DNA from 3 places in the Comamonas koreensis genome. Region 3 is predicted to be linked to each of the others. Evidence: predicted binding sites of a transcription regulator. Region 3 holds the regulator's gene; each other region holds the start of a gene.
What was found. Region 3 encodes FNR, which switches genes on or off when oxygen is low (the NO sensors DNR and NnrR bind a similar motif). Its sites were predicted from a motif close to TTGATNNNNATCAA; they were not measured.

Region 1 (6,121 bases), 1.4 Mb from region 3:
GCGGGCCTTGCTCCACCTCCACCCACACCTGGCTGGCCTGCGCATGCTTGCGCACGTTGGACAGCGCCTCCTGCACCACATGCAGCACCTGCACCTGCACATCGGGCGGCAGCGCCATGCCTTCGCCGGCAATCTGCAGCTGCGCGGGCAGACCGGTCTGGTGCTCGAACTTGGTCAAGGTGGTGCGCAGCGCAGGCACGATGTCCTCGGCATTGGTACGGGTGCGAAAGTGCAGAAGCAGCTCACGCACATCGGACAGGCTTTCGCGGATGCCGGTATCGAGCTCGCCCAAGGTTGCCTGCACGCGCGCGCCATCCGGGGGCAGCCGCGCCATGTCGCTGCGCAACAGCCCCGCCTGGATCTTCAAGAACGCCAGGCTCTGCGCAATGGAGTCGTGCAGCTCGCGCGCCAGCAGGCCGCGCTCGTCGGCCACCGCCGCTTCGCGCTGCAAGGCGTCGGCGCGCAGGCCCTCCATGCCGCCGGCCAGGTGGCTGGCCAGCGCATCGAGCAGCGCACGGTCATCGGGCGCCAACATGGTGGCTTGGCGAAAGAACAGGTCCACCTCGCCCACCATGCGCTCATGCAGCCGCACCGGCACGCTCAGCACGCTGACAAAGCCCGCCCGCCGGCATTGCCCGGCATCGACCCGGCCGGCCGCTGCCGGCACGCCACGGCGCCAATCCTGCAGCGCCACCAGCTGGGTCTGCGCCTGGGCCTGGGGCTGGCCGCAAACGCAGTCACCGGTGGGCAGGCAGTGCTCGGCATCGACCATCTCCTCGGGCAGCCCTTCGGACGCGAGCAGCACATAGCGGCGGTTGTGCTCGTCCGACCAGCGCAGCGCCACCGCATCGGCCTGCGCCGTCTTGCGCATCTGGGCCGCAAAGCCCTGGGCCAGCACCGGCAGCGCATCGGCGCGCGCCACCAGCGCGGCAGCGTCGTACAGCACCGCCAGGCGGGCGCGTTCGGCCTGCAGGTGTTCGGTCTTTTGCTGCACGCGGCGCTCCAGGCTGGCATACAGGTCCTGCAGGCGCACCGCCATGCGGTTGAAGCCCCGCGCCAGCGCACCAAACTCATCGCCGCCATCGGCGTGCACCCGCACCGACAAATCGCCCGCCTCGACCTGGGCCAGGGCCGTCTGCAGCCGCGCCAGCGGCCCAAACACCAGCAGCTGGGCCGCATACAGCAGCGCCAGCGCGGCAGCAATGGCCAGCGCCATCATCACGAACTGGGCGGTGTTGAGCCAGGTCGTCCAGCGCGCCAGTTGCTGCTCGATGCGGCCGACCAGGTGGTCCACCTCGCCGACAAAGCTCTGCGCCTGCTGGGCCGTGACCTCGGCCTGCACCACATGGCTGCCAGTCACCGGCTGCTGCCAGGCTGCGCGCAGCCGCTGCCAGCGTTGCTGCACAGCTTGCAGGGCGGCACGCGAGGCCTTATCGCGCGGCACCGACAGCGGCCGGGCGGCATCACCCTTTTCCAGCAAGGCCAGGCTGGTGTCGAGCTGGCCGATCAGCAAGGCCAGGCGCTGCGGGCTCGCCTCCGGCAAGGCCTGCGCCAGCTGCCAGGTCTGCATGCGCATGCGCCCCGCTTCGTTCACGGCCGCAGCGCCGCCTTCGAGCGACCAGGTCAGCCGCAAGGTCAGGCCAATCGCGACCAGCGCCATCAGCAGCAGCGCGCAACCAATGGCGCCGATCTTGACGGCCAGCGGCCGCTGGCGTGCTGGCTGCAGTTCCCCTTTCATGGCCCCGCCTCCGGGTAACGCACCCCGCGCCGCTGCGCCATCTCGCGCCCCATGGCGGCTTGCACGGCTGGCTCCAATTGCGCTTGCGCGCTGGGGTAGGCCTGCGTCTCCTCTGCCGCGATATGGCGCGTATAGACCTCGGCAAAATCGGCCCAGCGGCGCCGGGCCGCCACCAGCGCCCCGCCCATCGGTGCATGGCCTGCTTGCACCGCCTGCAGATCCGCCCGTATCGCCGGCCACAGCGCCTCCATCTGCCGGTGCTCGGCCTGCAGCTGGTCTGCCAGCGCGCCCTGCCCCGCCGCCCGCAGTACGGGCAGCACATGCTGCTCTTCATCCTGGTGGTGCAAGGGCGCCGCCAGGTCAAAGTAGCGCTGCACATCGGCCGCCGCATCGCGCGCCTGGCCCTGCGCATCGCCGCCGCCCTGCTCGGCCAGGTAGGCACCCAGGCGGCCCAACAGATCCAGGCTGCGCGCCACCCGGCCGTGGCAGGCCTGCAGCATGCCGAACGGCTCGTCAAAGCCTGCTGTGGGTGGGGTGTTCAGGAGCTGTTTCACAGCCTCCATTTTCGCTGCCCATCGCTGACCGTGCGTTGCGGTGTACGCCAAGCATGATCCAGGTCAAATTTTGCTGACTGACGCAGGCGCACAGTGGTGCGGTACTGCTATATCTTTGCCCTGTTAGCTCTTTATGGCCAAACGTTTTCCTATCCATCCTGCGCATCCGGAGCGGACTTGCTGGGGGTGTGACCGTTATTGCGCTGCGTCGTCCATGGCTTGTGGCAATGGGTCGGAGCGGTCGGCGCATCCGGTGGAGTTGTTTGGGCCCGATTGGGCGGACTGGGATCCTTTGGCTTCTCAGCCTGCTGAGGATGCCGGTCTGCCAGGGCAGTCCTGATGTTTCGGGCGGCGTGCGGATCGTGTGACGGTCGGCATTCCATCGCTCTTGGCCCTGCAGGCTCCTGCTGTGGCCTTCAGGCCTGAGGCCGGTTTTCGCCCGGCAGGCGACTTACTTTCTTGCTCGTGCAAGAAAGTAAGCAAAGAAACACGCCCCTACCGTCTGCGACCCCTTCGCTGCGCTGCGGGGCAACCTGTGGTGTGACGTTTGCGGACTGCGCCGTGGAACTCACTACGCGCTAAAGCGCTCCGTTCAAACAGCCACGGCGAGTCAGTTCACGAAGCATGCGCGCTGGGGCGCGCATGCCAGCCCGCAAACGCCCCACCACAGGCGCATACAGAAGGGGGATGCCGTCACCTCCCATGCCGAGCGCAGCGATGCCAGCTTGGGCTGCTGGGCCCCCTCTTTCCCCTTCTGTCCGTGCCGAGAAGCACAGGCCCAGGGGCGGGCGTGTGCCGAAGGACACACGCCTTCGTCGTCATGCTTGCCGCATCTGTTTGAACGGAGCGCCCTGGCGCGTAGTGAGTTATGCGGCACGTCCCTGGGCCGAGCATCGCAGGTTGCCCCGCAGCGCAGCGAAGGGGACACGGACAGCAGGGGCGCACTTCTTTTGCTTACTTTTCTTGTGCGAGCAAGAAAAGTGAGTCGGCTGCCGGACGAAATCCGGCTTCTGTCCTTCAACAACAGAAGAAGTAGAAACCAGCCGCTGTGGCCAACGCTTCTCCATTAACTCGGCAATACCGTGCGATGGTCGGCCTTCCATCGCTCTTAGCCATGCAGGCTCCTGCTTTGGCCTTCAGGCCGGAGGCCGGTTTTCGCCCGGCAGGCGACTCACTTTCTTGCTCGTGCAAGAAAGTAAGCAAAGAAACACTCCCCTACCGTCTGCGACCCCTTCGCTGCGCTGCGGGGCAACCTGTGGTGTGACGTTTGCGGACTGCGCCGTGGAACTCACTACGCGCTAAAGCGCTCCGTTCAAACAGCCACGGCGAGTCAGTTCACGAAGCATGCGCGCTGGGGCGCGCATGCCAGCCCGCAAACGCCCCACCACAGGCGCATACAGAAGGGGGATGCCGTCACCTCCCATGCCGAGCGCAGCGATGCCAGCTTGGGCTGCTGGGCCCCCTCTTTCCCCTTCTGTCCGTGCCGAGAAGCACAGGCCCAGGGGCGGGCGTGTGCCGAAGGACACACGCTTCGTGAACATGCTTGCCGCATCTGTTTGAACGGAGCGCCCTGGCGCGCAGTGAGTTATGCGGCACGTCCCTGGGCCGAGCATCGCAGGTTGCCCCAGCGCCCCAGGCGCTGGGGACACGGACAGCAGGGGCGCACTTCTTTTGCTTACTTTTCTTGTGCGAGCAAGAAAAGTGAGTCGGCCGCCGGACGACATCCGGCCTCTGTCCTTCGATTAAGCAATAGAGGTAAAACGGAAGCTGAGCCGGTCAGCGGCTCTTAATTGGACATGGACAGAGCGATGGCAACACTCTACGCACCATCGCTCTTGGCCATGCAGACTCCTGCTTTGGCCTTCAGGCCGGAGGCCGGTTTTCGCCCGGCCTCTGTCCTTAAACAAAAAGCAGGCGGTTAACAAAGAGCCGACGGTGAGACATAACCAGGCGGCAATCAAACAAAAGAGCTACTGCACCAAAGGCGTTTCCGCCCCTTCCAAATCCACCCCCACCACCAGCGCCCGCCCAGCCAACAACCGCAAATACTGCGACAACCCCGTCGCAAAACTCTGCTGCCGCAGCTGCTGCAACACAGCGGCCCGCACCTGCTCATAAGGCGGCACGGTGCCCGCCTCGCGCTCCTGCACCTCCACCACATGCAGCCCAAAGCGGCTGTGCACCAGGCGCGGCAACACCCCCACCTCGGCATGGCCGAAAAGCTCGCGGGCGAACTCGGGGGCGCAATCCTCGATGCGCAGCCAGCCCAGCTGGCCACCCTGCGCGCCGCTGGGGCAGTTGCTGCTGGTGCTGGCAGCGGCGGCAAAGCGGTCGCCGGCGGCCTGCTCTTGCGGGGTGGCGCTGCGCACATCCAGCAGGCAGGCCTCGGCGCGCTGGCGCAAGGCGTTGATGTCGACGCCGGGCGTCACCGCAAAGAGCACATGGCGTGCCCGCACGCGCTCGCCCCGGGCGTAGCGGGCTGCGTGGGCTTGGTAGTGGCGGCGGCCGGCGTTGTCGTCGGGCTCGGGCAGTTGCAGCTCGGCGTCCAGCAACTGCTCGATGGCGCTGCCGGCCGCTTCGCTGATGGCGCCGGCGCGGGGCACGGGGTCGTCGGCAGCGAGCAGGCCCTGGGCCTGGGCGGCCTGGCGCAGCAGCTCGGTGCAGGCGCGCTGGCGCAGCTCCAGCGGGTCCAGCAGCTCATCGGCATCGCACAGCGCAATGCCGTTGACCTGGGCAGCGGCCAGCGCATCGCGCGGGGCGCCCAGCGGCGCCTCGATGCGGGGCAGGCTGAGGGCGGCGGGGCTGTCCTGGCAGCTGCAGGCTGCGCTGCCACAGCCACCCGTGGAGGTGTGCAGATCGGCGTTCATGGGCGGCCTCCTGGCTGCTTGTTGGACAGGTTCAGACGGCGCGCACGCACCAGCTGGTAGGGGCGTGCCAGGTAGGCCACGGAGGCGAAGCCGCTCCAGACATGCACCAGGCGGCTGAAGGGGAAGAGCAGGAAGATTGTCATGCCCAGCACCATGTGCACCTTGAACGGCCAGTCCAGCGCCACCAGGCCTGCCGCATCGGGGCGGAAGGTGACGATACGCTGGGCCCAGTCGGCCAGCACCAGCATCGCGTGGGCATCGGCCCGGTGCGAGAACGAGGCGGGCAAGGTGGCCAGGCCCAGCACCAGCTGCACCCACAGGATGATGAGGATGGCCAGATCGGTGCGGTGGCTGGTGCGGCGGATGCGCGGATCGGCAATGCGGCGGTGCAGCAGCAGGCTCAGGCCAATAAAGCAGACCAGGCCGGCGGTGCCGCCGGAGATGATGGCCAGCATCTGCTTTTGCGGCGCGGTGATCAGCCACTCATACATGAAGTGCGGCGTGAGCAAGCCCACCGTGTGGCCGAACAGCAGAAACAGAATGCCGATATGGAACAGGTTGCTGCCCCAGCGCAGCTGGCCGGCGCGCAGCATCTGCGAGGAGTCGCTCTTCCAGGTGTACTGGTCGCGGTCAAAGCGCGCCAGGCTCCCCATCAGAAAGACGGCCAGGCAGATGTAGGGATAGACGTTAAACAGGAAGTTGTGCAATGCAATGGGCATGGCGGTCTCCTCGGGGTTCAGCGGGCCGCGCCAGCGGGTGGCTGGCGCCGCGTGATGTGGATGGGTTGGGCGCTGCCCGGTGCGGCCTGGCCCTGGCTGTTGCAGCCGCCAAAGGCGGCGGGCTCTTCCCAGCTTGCGTCCAGCGGCTCGTCGGCGGGCAGCGGCGCAGCAGGGGTGTCGGCCACCAGCGGCTGGCCGGCCAGATCGAGCACGGCGGACAGCACGGCGGCGTAGTCGCTGTGG
Region 2 (6,121 bases), 1.3 Mb from region 3:
ATGACCAGCGAAACCACACAGGACAGCGCAGCCAGCGTGATCGAGGCATACATGCTGGCGACCACCAGGGGCAGCATCTCCGTGCGCACAGGGTCATAGCCGTGCTCGCGCAGGCGCTCAAAATGCCCCGCCTCGCGCAACTTGGTCAGTTGCGCACCTGCCGGAATCGAGCAGCGCATCGCGACAAACAAGGCCGCCGTCAGCGGGATGAGCTCGAGCACCAGCACGCGGATGACCATCTCGACAGCGACGCGCGAGAGGCCATAGCTCGTGGCGGTTACAAAGACGATCCGCGCCACCACCAGGCACAGCAAGGCGGCCAACGCGGTAAAGCCCAGCAGGATGGGCGCGGTGTCGACATACATGCGGCGCATCAGCCGCGCGCGGGTCTGCGGGCCGTAGCTGGTGGGCGACATCAGCATCACCAGCACGACCGCACCCAGGTAAAAAATACGCCACCAGGCCACCGCCCAGCGGCGCGCCGTGCGCCAGGTCCGGTGGGGCCATTGGGGTTGAAGCAGACTTGCCAGCATCAGGCGATCATAGGCGATCGGCGCCATCGTGGGCACCTGCCAGCAACATGGCTGGCAAGCCCAGACACTGCCACCGCGCCATGAAAAAGTGGCTCAAGACTTCTGGCGCGCCTTCCAGGCCTGCACCGCCTTCAAGGTCTGCTGCACATGCTCGAGCGGATCGCTGCCCTCATGCGCATAGATCACCTTGCCGTCAGGTGCAATCACGTAGGAGATGCGTGAAGCGGTGCCCGGCCGTGCGGCGGAGCCTGCGTCATAGGCCTGGATGGCCTTGGCATCGGGGTCGGAGGCGACGCTGAACTGGTTACGGCAGGCCTCGCTGGAGAAGCGCTGCATCGTGGCAATGTCGTCATGCGAGATACCGACGACCTGCGCGCCGGAGGCCGCAAAGCTCGGCGTGGCCTCGGCAAAGGCATGGGCCTCGATCGTGCAGCCCTGGCTGAAGGCCTTGGGGAAGAAGTACAGGACGACGGGGCCGCGCTTCAAGGCCTCGGCCATGTCAAAGCGCTGCACCTTGCCGGCCAGTGCCGACTGTGTGCTGAACATCGGTGCCTGGGCACCAACAGCCAGCGCCGCCTGGCTGGGCAGGCTGACCAGCGCCGCGCAGCCCATCACCACCGAGGCCAACGCCCCCACGAATTTTGCTTTCATAGTCGATCCTTCTGTTGTCATCTAGATACGCCCCAAGCCTGGGCCATTGGCGGCAGGCTCTGTTTTTCGCCTGCGCTCCATCGCTCCACACCACAGCCCCTAGAATATGCCACCTGGCGTGATGGCATACATCATCACCCCTTTGACTGTTTATGCAACTACCTCCTTGGCCGACTGTGCGAAAGCCATGCGAAGGTGTGACCCTCAAGGAGACAACAAGATGATGAAACACATTCTGCAATGCGCCGCCGTGGCGCTGACGGTGGGGGCCGCTTCGGGTGCCATGGCCCAGGGCTCGGCGACGGACTACCCCGGCAGCAAGCCGGTGCGCATGGTCGTGCCCTTCCCACCAGGCGGTGGCACCGATATTCTCTCGCGCATCATCGCGCAAAAGCTCAGCGAACAGAACCACTGGACGGTGGTCGCTGACAACCGGGCCGGCGCGGGCGGCACCATCGGTATCAGCGAAGTCGCCAAGGCCCAGCCAACGGGCTATGACATCGTCATGGGCCAGAAGGACAACGTGGTGCTGGGCTACTACCTGTACAAGGGCCTGCCCTGGAACCCCGCCAAGGACTTGACGCCCATTGCCCATGTGGCCTACTCGCCGGTCATCATTGCCACCTCGGAAAACAGCAAGTTCAAGACCTTGAACGATGTGATCGCCGCCGCCAAGGCCGACCCCGGCAAGATCACCTACGGCTCGCCCGGCAATGGCACCAGCATCCATATCGCTGGCGTGCTGTTTGAGAAGGCGGCCGGCGTCAAGCTGACCCACGTGCCGTACAAGGGCTCCAACCCCGCGCTGCTCGACACCTTGTCCGGCAATGTCGATCTGCTGGTGTCGTCCGTGCCCTCGGCCATTGGCCAGATCAAGGCCGGCAAGCTGCGTCCGCTGGCTGTTACCTCGGCCAAGCGCAGCAGCTCGCTGCCCGATGTGCCTACCGTTGCGGAACTGGGCATGAAGGGCTTTGATGTGAGCACCTGGTATGGCCTGTTTGGCCCCAAGAACCTGCCCGCCCCCATCGTCAGCAAGCTCAACACCGAGGTCAACAAGCTACTGGGCCAAAAGGAAGTGCAGGATTCCATCCTGGCCCAAGGCGCCGAGCCCCAGGCCATGTCCGTATCGGACTTTGACAAGTTCTTCCACAAGGACTTCCAGGACGCTAAGGCCATTGTTGAAGCCTCGGGCGCGACCATCCAGTAAGCCCCAGGGCTGGGATACGGCAAGGGCACCTCGCAGGTGCCCTTTTTTTATGACCAGGCCAATGGGCCGATGGTGATCAATGGCAATGCCAGCGCTCAGGCACCGTCGCCCTGGAAGGCCTGGCGGCGCAAGGTCACCACCAAGGTATCGCGGTGGCCGGGGGCATCGCCCAGCGGCTGGATCGGCGTGCTCTCATGGATCATCCGGGCGTCGTCGAGCAGCATCAGCGACCAGGGCTCGGTGAGCGTAAAGCGCAGGCCTTGCGGGCCCTGGGCGTCGAACACCCGCGTCTCCCCGCCTTTGATGCCCTCGCGTGCCACCAAAAACACCGCCACCAGATCCACGCCATCGCGGTGCGCACCTTCGGGGGTGGGCCGGCCAATGCCCTCGGCGGTGTCGATGCGGAACTGGTGGGCCTCGGTATACCAGGGCGCGTGCTCCGCACTGGGAAACAGTGCCTGCGCCGTGTGACCCAGCGCACGCATGATCTGGCGCCAGGCGGGCAGCGCCTGGGTGCTGGCTGCGACGGGCTCAAACCAGCGCTGCATGCCGCCATGCAAGGCGTTGTACTCCACCGGCTGCCAATGGGCACGGTGGGCTACGGACTCAACCTGGTCATCCTGCACCACATAGCAGGAATGGCGGCGCTTGCGGTAGCGCCCGCCGTCTTTGAGGTAGGCATCATGGGGCATGGCCTCCCAGTGGCTGCCGAGCGCTGCCAGGTCATCGGGCGGGCAGGCTGCCCACTGCGCCACGGCGGCGGGGCTGAGCACCGCATAGCCATAGGCGCGCAAAGTGCCGTCCACCTGGTCGGCATCACAATAAGGAGGAGGAAAGGACTGCATGTAAAACTCCGTCAAGCGGGCGAGCTTACGGCGGTCACAAAAGCATTGCGTGCTGCACAACTTTGGGCAGCGCCGCAGCGCTGCCCGGTAGCCATCCACTCAACGAAAACGGCACCAAGCCGGGTGCCGTCGCTGACATTACTGGCGAACGACCAGCACGGGGATCAGGCTGTCGCTCAGCACGCGCTGGGTCACGCTGCCCAGCACCAGCTTTTCCAGGCCCTTGCGGCCGTGCGAGCCCATCACAATGAGGTCGGCGCCGGTGGTTTTGACCGCTTCCATCACCCCGTCGTGTACGGAGTGGCCTTCGCCCATGACGGTGTCCACAGGAATACCGGCCTGCTCCATCGCAGTTTTGACCGCGTCCAACGCGGTGTGCGCATCGGCAGTGGCAGCAGACAGGTACTGCGCCTGGCCATAGGCAAAATCGGCGCCCACGCCGGTGAAGGGATAGGGATCGATCACATACACCGCAGTGACCTGGCTGCCAAAGGCCTTGGCAAGACCGGCGGCCTTGTTGACCGCGAGCATGGAGGTGGCAGACCCATCGACCGGCACCAGAATATGTTTGAACATAGCGTCACTCCTTTTTGTTGTTGCATGCATAACTTACTCTAAAACGCAGGGCCCGGCAAACCTGGCAGGCCCTGCAGCACTGCCACCTATGCGGCAGTTGCAAGCGGTTTGCGCTGCATCAACGGGTGGCGCCGCGCCAGCCCGCGCCGCATAATGTTTGCACCGCCCTGCTGGGCCCTAACCCCTCTTCAAACGATGACAACATCCCTGCGCTCCCTGGGTCGATCCGCCCTGCAAGTCTCGCCGCTGTGCCTGGGCGGCAATGTATTTGGCTGGACGGCTGACGAGGCCACCAGCTTTCACCTACTCGATGCCTGGCTGGATGCCGGCATGAACTTTGTCGATACCGCTGACGTGTACTCGCGCTGGGCGCCTGGCCACAGCGGCGGTGAATCGGAGCGCTTGCTCGGCAAATGGCTGCGCAGCTCGGGCAAGCGCGCGCAGGTGGTGTTGGCCACCAAGGTCGGCAAGGATATGGGCGAAGGCAAGGTCGGCCTGCGCCCGGAGTACATCCGCCAGGCGGTCGACGCCTCTCTGCAGCGCCTGCAGACCGATTACATCGACCTCTACCAATCGCATGACGACGACGCGCAGGTACCGCTGGCCGATGTGATGGGCACCTTTGGCGAGCTGATCGCCGAGGGCAAGGTGCGTGCCGTGGGCGCCAGCAACTACAGCGCAGCGCGCCTGGCAGAGGCGCTGCAGACCAGCGAGCAGCATGGCCTGGCGCGTTATGAGAGCCTACAGCCGCTTTTCAACCTCTATGACCGTGCCGTGTTCGAGCAAGAGTTGCAGCCGCTGTGCGTTGCGCAGGGCGTGGGCGTCATCAACTTCTACAGCCTGGCTGCCGGCTTTTTGACCGGCAAATACCGCAAGGCCGAGGACGCGAGCAAAAGCCCGCGCGGCGCCAAGACCACCCAGCTGTATCTGAACGACCGGGGCTTGCGCATTCTGGCCGCGCTCGAACAGGTGAGCAGCCGCACGGGCGCCCCGATGGGCGAGGTGGCCGTGGCCTGGGTCATGCGCCAGCCGGCCATTGCCTCGCCGATTGCCAGCGCCAGCAACCTCGAGCAGCTGCAGTCGCTGATCCGCGCCAGCCAATTGCAGCTCGATGCCGATGCGATGGCCACGCTCAACGCCGCCAGCGCCGAAGCTTGAGCGAAGGCTGGCGACAAGCCTAGGCCAGCAGAATCGGCAAAATTTGCGCCGAAGGCAGGCGCCAGCAGCGGTCGGCCACCCCGTCAAGCGCGGTGGGCTCGGGGTTGATGACCACCACATGCGCGCCGCCCCGGGCGGCGATATGGGCCAGGCCAGCCGCCGGGTAGACATGGCCGGAGGTGCCAATCACCAGCATCAGGTCACAGGCCTTGGCGGCGTCTTGCGCCTGCTGCAGCTCGGCATGGGGCAAGGCCTCGCCAAACCAGACCACAGCCGGGCGCAGGTAATTGCCGCAACCAGGGCATTGCGGCGGCGCATCGCCTTCGGTAAAGCGGGCATCGCAGCAGGGCTTGGGCGGCAGCAGCCAGCGGTTGTCCATCAGATTGCCATGCAGGCACAGCACTGGCGTACTGCCGGCACGCTGGTGCAGGCCATCGACGTTCTGCGTGACCAGGGTCATCCGGCCGGGGTGGCGCGCCTGCCATTGGGCCAGCGCCACATGGCCGGCATTGGGCATCACCTGCCGCACCAGATCGCGGCGGTACTGGTACCAGTCCCAGACCCGCTGCGGATGGGCCAGAAAGCCCGCTTCGCTGGCCATCTCCTCAGGGCTGAACTGCGCCCAGTAGCCCGTCTGTGCATCACGAAACGTCGGCACGCCCGACTCCGCACTGGCCCCCGCCCCCGTCAACACCAGCAGATGCCGCGCATTGTGCAAGCGCTGTCGCAGGCTGGCAATTTCTGTATCGGCAAGCGGCAGCGCTGCGCAGGTATCCAAGGGATCAAATGACATAGAAGGTGCGGTGAAAAGCAGCTGCCTAGCATACGGCAAGGCTTGCGTTCCAGCGCCACAGTCCAGCATCACTGCGCAGGGCGCCGATTGAGCGACTTACATTCAGAAACTGTCATCACGATTTGGAGATGGACACGATGGACGGGCCGAGCCCAGAATGGCTGACCCACGACGAGGAGACAAGAATGCAATTCATCCCCTATCTGAACTTTGATGGCGATTGCGCCGAAGCCATGGCCTTTTACGCCCAGCTGTTTGGCGGCCAGATCATGCACCAGATGCGCTTTAGCGACATGCCGCCTGGCGAAGGCATGCCACCGCTCCCGCCTGAGGCGCAGTCGCGCCTGATGCATGCCCA
Region 3 (6,121 bases):
GTCGGTCGAAGCGATGGCGCTATACCTGGCCACCTTGCGTGCCGGCCATGTGTTTCTACCGCTCAACACCGCCTACCAAAGCGCCGAGATCGAGTACTTTGTCACCAATGCCGAGCCGGCCGTTGTGGTCTGCTCACCGGCCAACTTTGGCTGGGTCTCCAAGATCGCCTTCCAGTGCGGCACGCAAAGCGTGTTCACCCTGGGCGATGACCGCAGCGGAACCTTGCTGGAGCGTGCGGTGCACTGCGCCGATGCACACACGCCTGCGCAGAAATCTGCCGACGACATGGCCGCCATCCTCTACACCAGTGGCACCACTGGGCGCAGCAAGGGTGCGATGCTCAGCCACGGCAACCTGCTGAGCAATGCCGTCATGCTCAAGGACTACTGGGGCTGGAAAAAGGGCGATGTGCTGATCCATGCGCTGCCGATCTTCCATGTGCATGGCCTGTTTGTCGCGATCCATGCGGCCTTGCTCAATGGCAGCAAGATGATCTGGTTTGCCAAGTTCGAGCCCAAGGCGGTGATTGCCGCGATGGCGCGGGCGACGGTCTTCATGGGCGTGCCGACCTTGTATGTGCGCCTGCTGGCCGAGCCGGGCCTGACCAAGGCAGCGGCCCAGCACATGCGTCTGTTCATCTCCGGCTCGGCGCCGTTGCTGATCGAGACCTTCCGCGACTGGCAGACTCGCACCGGCCACACCATCCTGGAGCGCTATGGCATGAGCGAGACCATCATGCTGGTCTCCAACCCCTACCAGGCCGATGCCCGCCATGGCGGCCAGGACGAGCGCCGGGGCGGCACGGTGGGCTTTGCGCTGCCGGGTGTGGGCGTGCGGGTGCAGGGCGATGACGGCCAGGCGCTGGGCGCCGACGAGATCGGCCATATCCAGGTGCAAGGCCCCAATGTGTTCAGCGGCTACTGGCGCATGCCCGAGAAGACCGCGCAGGAGTTCACTGCCGACGGCTGGTTCAAGACCGGCGACGTAGGCAAGATCGATGCGCGCGGCTATGTGACCATCGTCGGCCGCAGCAAGGACCTGATCATCTCCGGCGGCTACAACGTCTACCCGGCCGAGATCGAGGGCTTCATCAACGAACTGCCGGGCGTCGCGGAAAGCGCGCTGGTCGGCGTGCCGCATCCCGATTTTGGCGAAGTGGGTGTGGCGGTGGTCATTGCCAAGGCGGGCCAACCGCTCGATGCCGACGGCATCATTGCGACCTTGAAAAAGCAGCTGGCCAATTTCAAGATTCCCAAGCGCTGCTTTGTCGTGGGCGAGCTGCCACGCAACACCATGGGCAAGGTGCAAAAGAACCTGCTGCGCGACCAGTACCAGGACCTGTTCAAGGGCTGATGCGCCTATGGAGGCGGCATGCGCCGCCATGACAAAACCCTCGCGCTGTGGCCGCTCAGAAGCTGCCGCAGGCGAGGGTTTGCTATGGGGATGATGCGGTTATACGGCGATCAGCGCAGTACCAGCACCGGTATCGTGGCATGGGTCAGTACATGCTGTGTTTCGCTGCCCAGCAGCAGGCGCTTCAAGCCCCGGTAGCCGTGCGATGCCATGACGATCAGGTCGCAGTTTTCCTTCTTCGCCGTCTCCAGCAGCGCCTCGGCAATCATGTCGGACTTGATCACCAGGGTCTTGATGGGCACGCCGGTCGCGGCGCCTTCGGCCACCACCTTATCGACAATGCCTTGCGCTGCGCGTTCCCAGCCATCCTCGATGCGCGCAATGTCATCGGGGTTTTGCATGGTGCTGCCTTCGAAGTAGCTGCGCGGGTAGTTGGGCGAGATGTTGACGGCAGTCACCGTGGCATGGCTCAGCTTGGCCAGCGCCAGTGCGTGGCGCACGGCCTTCTCGGACAGCTCAGAGCCATCGGTGGCAAGCAGGATATGTTGGTACATGGCAGGCTCCTTTCAGGTCAGACATGGGGCAGGGCTGTGGGTGGCAGCCTTGCCGTGGATGCAACTCAGAGCATCGCCGCTTGCGGCTTGAGCGGATGTCGGATCAGACCGCGTTTGTATCCGCTGGCGGAGCGACTTGGAACAGGGTCTTAAGCCGAGCAGGCCTGGGTGTTGATCAGGCCCTGGAGCTTGTCGGTGTCCAGAATGCGCACATGGCGCTGCTTGACCTCGATGATGTTCTCCTCGGCAAACTTGGAGAAGGTGCGGCTGACGGTCTCGAGCTTGAGGCCCAGGTAGCTGCCGATTTCCTCGCGCGTCATGCGCAGGATCAGCTCATGCTGCGAAAAGCCCCGGGCATGCAAGCGCTGCACCAGGTTCAGCAAGAAGGCGGCCAGGCGCTCTTCGGCGCGCATGCTGCCCAGCAGCAGCATGACGCCATGCTCGCGCACGATCTCTCGGCTCATGACCTTGTGCACATGGTGCTGCAAGGCGGTCACCTCGCGCGACAGGTCTTCGAGCGAGGAGTAGGGCATCACGCAGACCTCGGCATCTTCGAGCGCAATCGCGTCGCAGGAATGGCGGTCGTTGACGATGCCGTCCAGGCCGATGATCTCACCCGCCATCTGGAAGCCGGTGACCTGGTCGCGCCCGTCTTCGGTGGCGATGCTGGTCTTGAAGAAACCGGTGCGTATCGCATACAAGGAGGTGAAGGTCTCACCGTTGCGGAACAGCGCGCTGCCGCGCTTGATCTTGCGCCGGGTGGCGACGATCTCGTCGATGCGCTCCATCTGTTCGGCCGACAGTCCCACGGGCATGCACAGCTCGCGCAAATTGCAGCTGGAGCACGCTACTTTGATGGAGTTGGATGTCATGTATCAATACCCGTGAACAACTATTCAGATAGGAACGACGTTCCTTGGATGGGCCTATTGTGCGTGCTGGCGCCCAGAGGCTTCTTGATGTACATCAAGGACGCGTGGCAGGCCTTGGGGCACATTGGGGCGTCCGCTAGGAAGAAGAACCATGATTTCCCTGACCCCTGAACTGCTGTGCCGTTTTGATGTTCCCGGCCCCCGTTACACCTCGTATCCTACCGCAGACCGATTTGTTGAAGCCTTTGCTGCGAATGAGTACAAGCTGGCGCTGGCGCAACGCGGCACCGGTCTGGCGGGCCGGCTGTCGCCGCTGTCCTTGTATGTGCATGTGCCGTTCTGCGCCTCGCTGTGCTACTACTGCGCCTGCAACAAGATCATCACCAAGCACGCCGAGCGGGCCGACGAATACCTGGATTACCTCGAGCGCGAGCTGGACCTGCAACTGGCCCATGTCAGCGCCCGCCCGACCATCAGCCAACTGCACCTGGGTGGGGGCTCGCCCACCTTCCTGACCGATGCCGGCCTCAGCCGCCTGATGGATATGGTCAAAGAGCGTTTTCATCTGCAGCCCGGTGGCGAGTACGCGATCGAGGTCGACCCGCGCACTGTGAGCGGCGAGCGCCTGCAGCACCTGTACCGGCTCGGCTTCAACCGGCTGAGCTTTGGCGTGCAGGACTTTGACCCGCTGGTGCAACAGGCGGTGCACCGCGAGCAGCCCGCTGACCAGGTGTTTGCCTTGGTCGAGCAGGCGCGCGCTATCGGCTTTGAATCCATCAATATCGATTTGATCTATGGTCTGCCCCAACAAAGCCCGGCCAGCTTTGTGCGCACCATGGAGCAGGTCAACGCGCTGCGGCCCGACCGCATTGCGCTGTATGCCTATGCGCACCTGCCCGAGCGCTTCAAGCCCCAGCGCCGCATCCAGGCCCAGGACCTGCCCAGCCCCGCCGACAAGCTGGCGATGCTGGCCCAGGCCCTGGCGGCGCTGGAAGCCGCCGGTTATGTGTATGTGGGCATGGACCATTTCGCCTTGCCCGACGATGCCTTGGCGGTGGCCAAGCGCCAGGGCCGCCTGCACCGCAACTTTCAGGGCTACAGCACCCAGCCCGATTGCGATCTGATGGCGCTGGGCGTGTCAGCCATCGGACGCATTGGCGCCACCTACAGCCAAAATGCCAAGACCCTGGAGGAGTACTACGACCTGATCGACCAGGGCCAGATTCCCGTGGTGCGTGGGCTGGCACTGACGCGCGACGACCTGCTGCGCCGCACGGTGATCATGGGCCTGATGTGCCAGGGGTGCCTGGCCATTGAATCGCTGGAGCAGGCCTGGCTGATTGATTTTGCGCAGTACTTTGCCGCCGAGCTGGCCCAGCTGCGTGAGCTGCAGGAGCAGGGCCTGGTGCAGCTGAGCGACGAATCGATCAATGTGACCGAGCTGGGCTGGTACTTTGTGCGTGGCGTCGCCATGGTGTTTGACAAGAACCTGCAGGCCGACCGCAACCGGGCGCGCTTCTCGCGGATTATCTGAGGGCAGGGCGTGGGCAGGCCTCAGCCCTGCCAGGCCGCCAGGCTCTTGTAGAGCATGTAGAGCGCCAGGCACAGCAAGATGCCGCCAAAGATCTTCTTGAGCTGGCCCACCGGCAGCCGGTGCGCGGCGCGGGCGCCCAGCGGCGCGGTCAGCACGCTGCAGGTGGCAATGGCGGCCAGGCCGGGCAGCCAGATATAACCCAGCGAATGCGGTGGCAGCCCCTGCAGGTGCAGGCCGGCCACCATGAAGCCGATGACATTGGTGACCGCAATCGGAAAGCCCAGCGCCGAGCTCGTGGCTACCGCGTTGTGCATCGGCACGCTGCACCAAGTCATGAAAGGCACGCTGATGAAGGCGCCGCCCGCGCCCACCAGGCCCGAGAGGCAGCCGATCACGCCACCCGCAGCCAGCTGGCCGGCCGTGCCCGGCATGGCGCGCATGGCCTGGCTGTTGGGCTTGCGGAACATGCGCAGTGCCGAGTAGCCAATGAACAGGCCAAAAAACAAACCCAGGTAGCTGCCCTTGAGCACCGCAAAAATACCCAGGCTGGCCAGCAGGCCGCCCAGCACAATGCCCGGGGCCAGGCGTTTGACAAGGTCCCAGCGCACCGCGCCATGCTGGTGGTGGGCGCGCACGCTGGACATCGAGGTGAAGACGATGGTCGCCATCGAGGTGGCAATCGCCATCTTGATCGCCAGCTCCGGCGCCACGCCCTGGGTGCCCAGGATGTAGGTGATGAAGGGCACCAGCACCATGCCGCCGCCAATGCCCAGCAGGCCCGCCAGAAAACCGCCGATCAGGCCCAGAAACGACAGCGGCAGCAAAACAAGAGGATCAGTCATGGCGCGCAGTAAAAAGGCCACCTGAAACAGGTGGCCTGAAACCCCGCTGTCGCGGAGAGGAGAAGACAGGTTGGGCGGAGCCTGCCCGAAAAAATCAGGTGTTCGCAGCGGATCCACTGGACCGTCATCCTGAACCGGGGGTTCAGGTGGGCGAGGGCAACCTATCGTTGGGTTCATCTGACGCGAGACGATCACGCTCAATAGGTAATGTACCAAGCCCGTGCTCGTAGAGCATTGGTTCAAGGAACTATAAAGTCCAGCAGGGCTGCGAACGCTTTCATTGTAATCGCTCGCGCCTGCCGCACCCACCAAAACTGCAATTCAATGTGCCTGGATTGGTCAAAAAAGATAGCTGGTTAGCCAGATTGAGCAATGGGTGGCGTGATATTTTGCAGCCAGGCATTGCATGGCGCGGCAATCTGGTGTTGGCGCCTGCTCGCGGCAGTGCCTCAAGCGCTGGTGCCCAGGGTGTCGGCCGGTTGCGCGGGGGCCGGCGCCAGCGCCGCGTCCAGCCGTTGCATCACCGACTGCACACGGGGCGCATCCCAGTCCAGGCTCGCCTGGTCCCCAGGGGCGGTCTGGGCCTGGACCTCAACCATCGCGGCAGACTGCGCAGCAGCTTGCGCCTGCAGGGCGTCTGCGGTCTGGCTGAGCTGGCTGTTTTGCACTTGCAAATCAAGCAGGTCAAAAGCGACATTGAGGGCCGCCAGCACAGCGATGCGCTCGCGGCCACGGATCTTGCCCGCGTCGCGGATGCCGCTCATGGCCTCATCGACATGCTTGACGGCAGCCAGCAGACGTGCTTCCTGGCCTTCGGGGCAGCCCAGCATATAGCTTTGCTGCATGATGTGTACTTCCAGCTGTTTCATCATTCGTCCTGGTCAAAGGTCTTGGGCAGGCGTTCGATCAGTGCATCCACGCGGGCGCGGGCCGCTGTCAGGCGCGATTGGAGGGAGTCGCGCTCC

Region 1: the regulator FNR is predicted to act here: its motif matches at 2,346-2,359, upstream of F0Q04_RS01915 (hemerythrin domain-containing protein).
Region 2: the regulator FNR is predicted to act here: its motif matches at 3,921-3,934, upstream of F0Q04_RS13235 (universal stress protein).

What each region holds. Positions count from the first base shown of each region.
Region 1 covers NZ_CP043575.1:393,538-399,658, forward strand. Annotated here, with positions in the region: gene F0Q04_RS01910 (type IV pili methyl-accepting chemotaxis transducer N-terminal domain-containing protein) at 1-1,738, opposite strand, end outside; gene F0Q04_RS01915 (hemerythrin domain-containing protein) at 1,735-2,292, opposite strand; gene F0Q04_RS01920 (DUF3079 domain-containing protein) at 2,426-2,632, shown strand; gene F0Q04_RS01925 (peptidylprolyl isomerase) at 4,263-5,159, opposite strand; gene narI (respiratory nitrate reductase subunit gamma) at 5,156-5,878, opposite strand; gene narJ (nitrate reductase molybdenum cofactor assembly chaperone) at 5,896-6,121, opposite strand, start outside.
Region 2 covers NZ_CP043575.1:2,923,713-2,929,833, reverse strand. Annotated here, with positions in the region: gene F0Q04_RS13255 (MlaE family ABC transporter permease) at 1-533, opposite strand, end outside; gene F0Q04_RS13250 (peroxiredoxin) at 627-1,184, opposite strand; gene F0Q04_RS13245 (Bug family tripartite tricarboxylate transporter substrate binding protein) at 1,405-2,391, shown strand; gene F0Q04_RS13240 (2OG-Fe dioxygenase family protein) at 2,487-3,236, opposite strand; gene F0Q04_RS13235 (universal stress protein) at 3,375-3,812, opposite strand; gene F0Q04_RS13230 (aldo/keto reductase) at 4,008-4,970, shown strand; gene F0Q04_RS13225 (SIR2 family NAD-dependent protein deacylase) at 4,990-5,763, opposite strand; gene F0Q04_RS13220 (VOC family protein) at 5,949-6,121, shown strand, end outside.
Region 3 covers NZ_CP043575.1:4,203,769-4,209,889, reverse strand. Annotated here, with positions in the region: gene F0Q04_RS19200 (malonate--CoA ligase) at 1-1,354, shown strand, start outside; gene F0Q04_RS19195 (universal stress protein) at 1,465-1,908, opposite strand; gene fnr (fumarate/nitrate reduction transcriptional regulator Fnr) at 2,058-2,780, opposite strand; gene hemN (oxygen-independent coproporphyrinogen III oxidase) at 2,932-4,314, shown strand; gene F0Q04_RS19180 (sulfite exporter TauE/SafE family protein) at 4,335-5,156, opposite strand; gene F0Q04_RS19175 (cell division protein ZapA) at 5,606-6,025, opposite strand; gene F0Q04_RS19170 (hypothetical protein) at 6,025-6,121, opposite strand, start outside.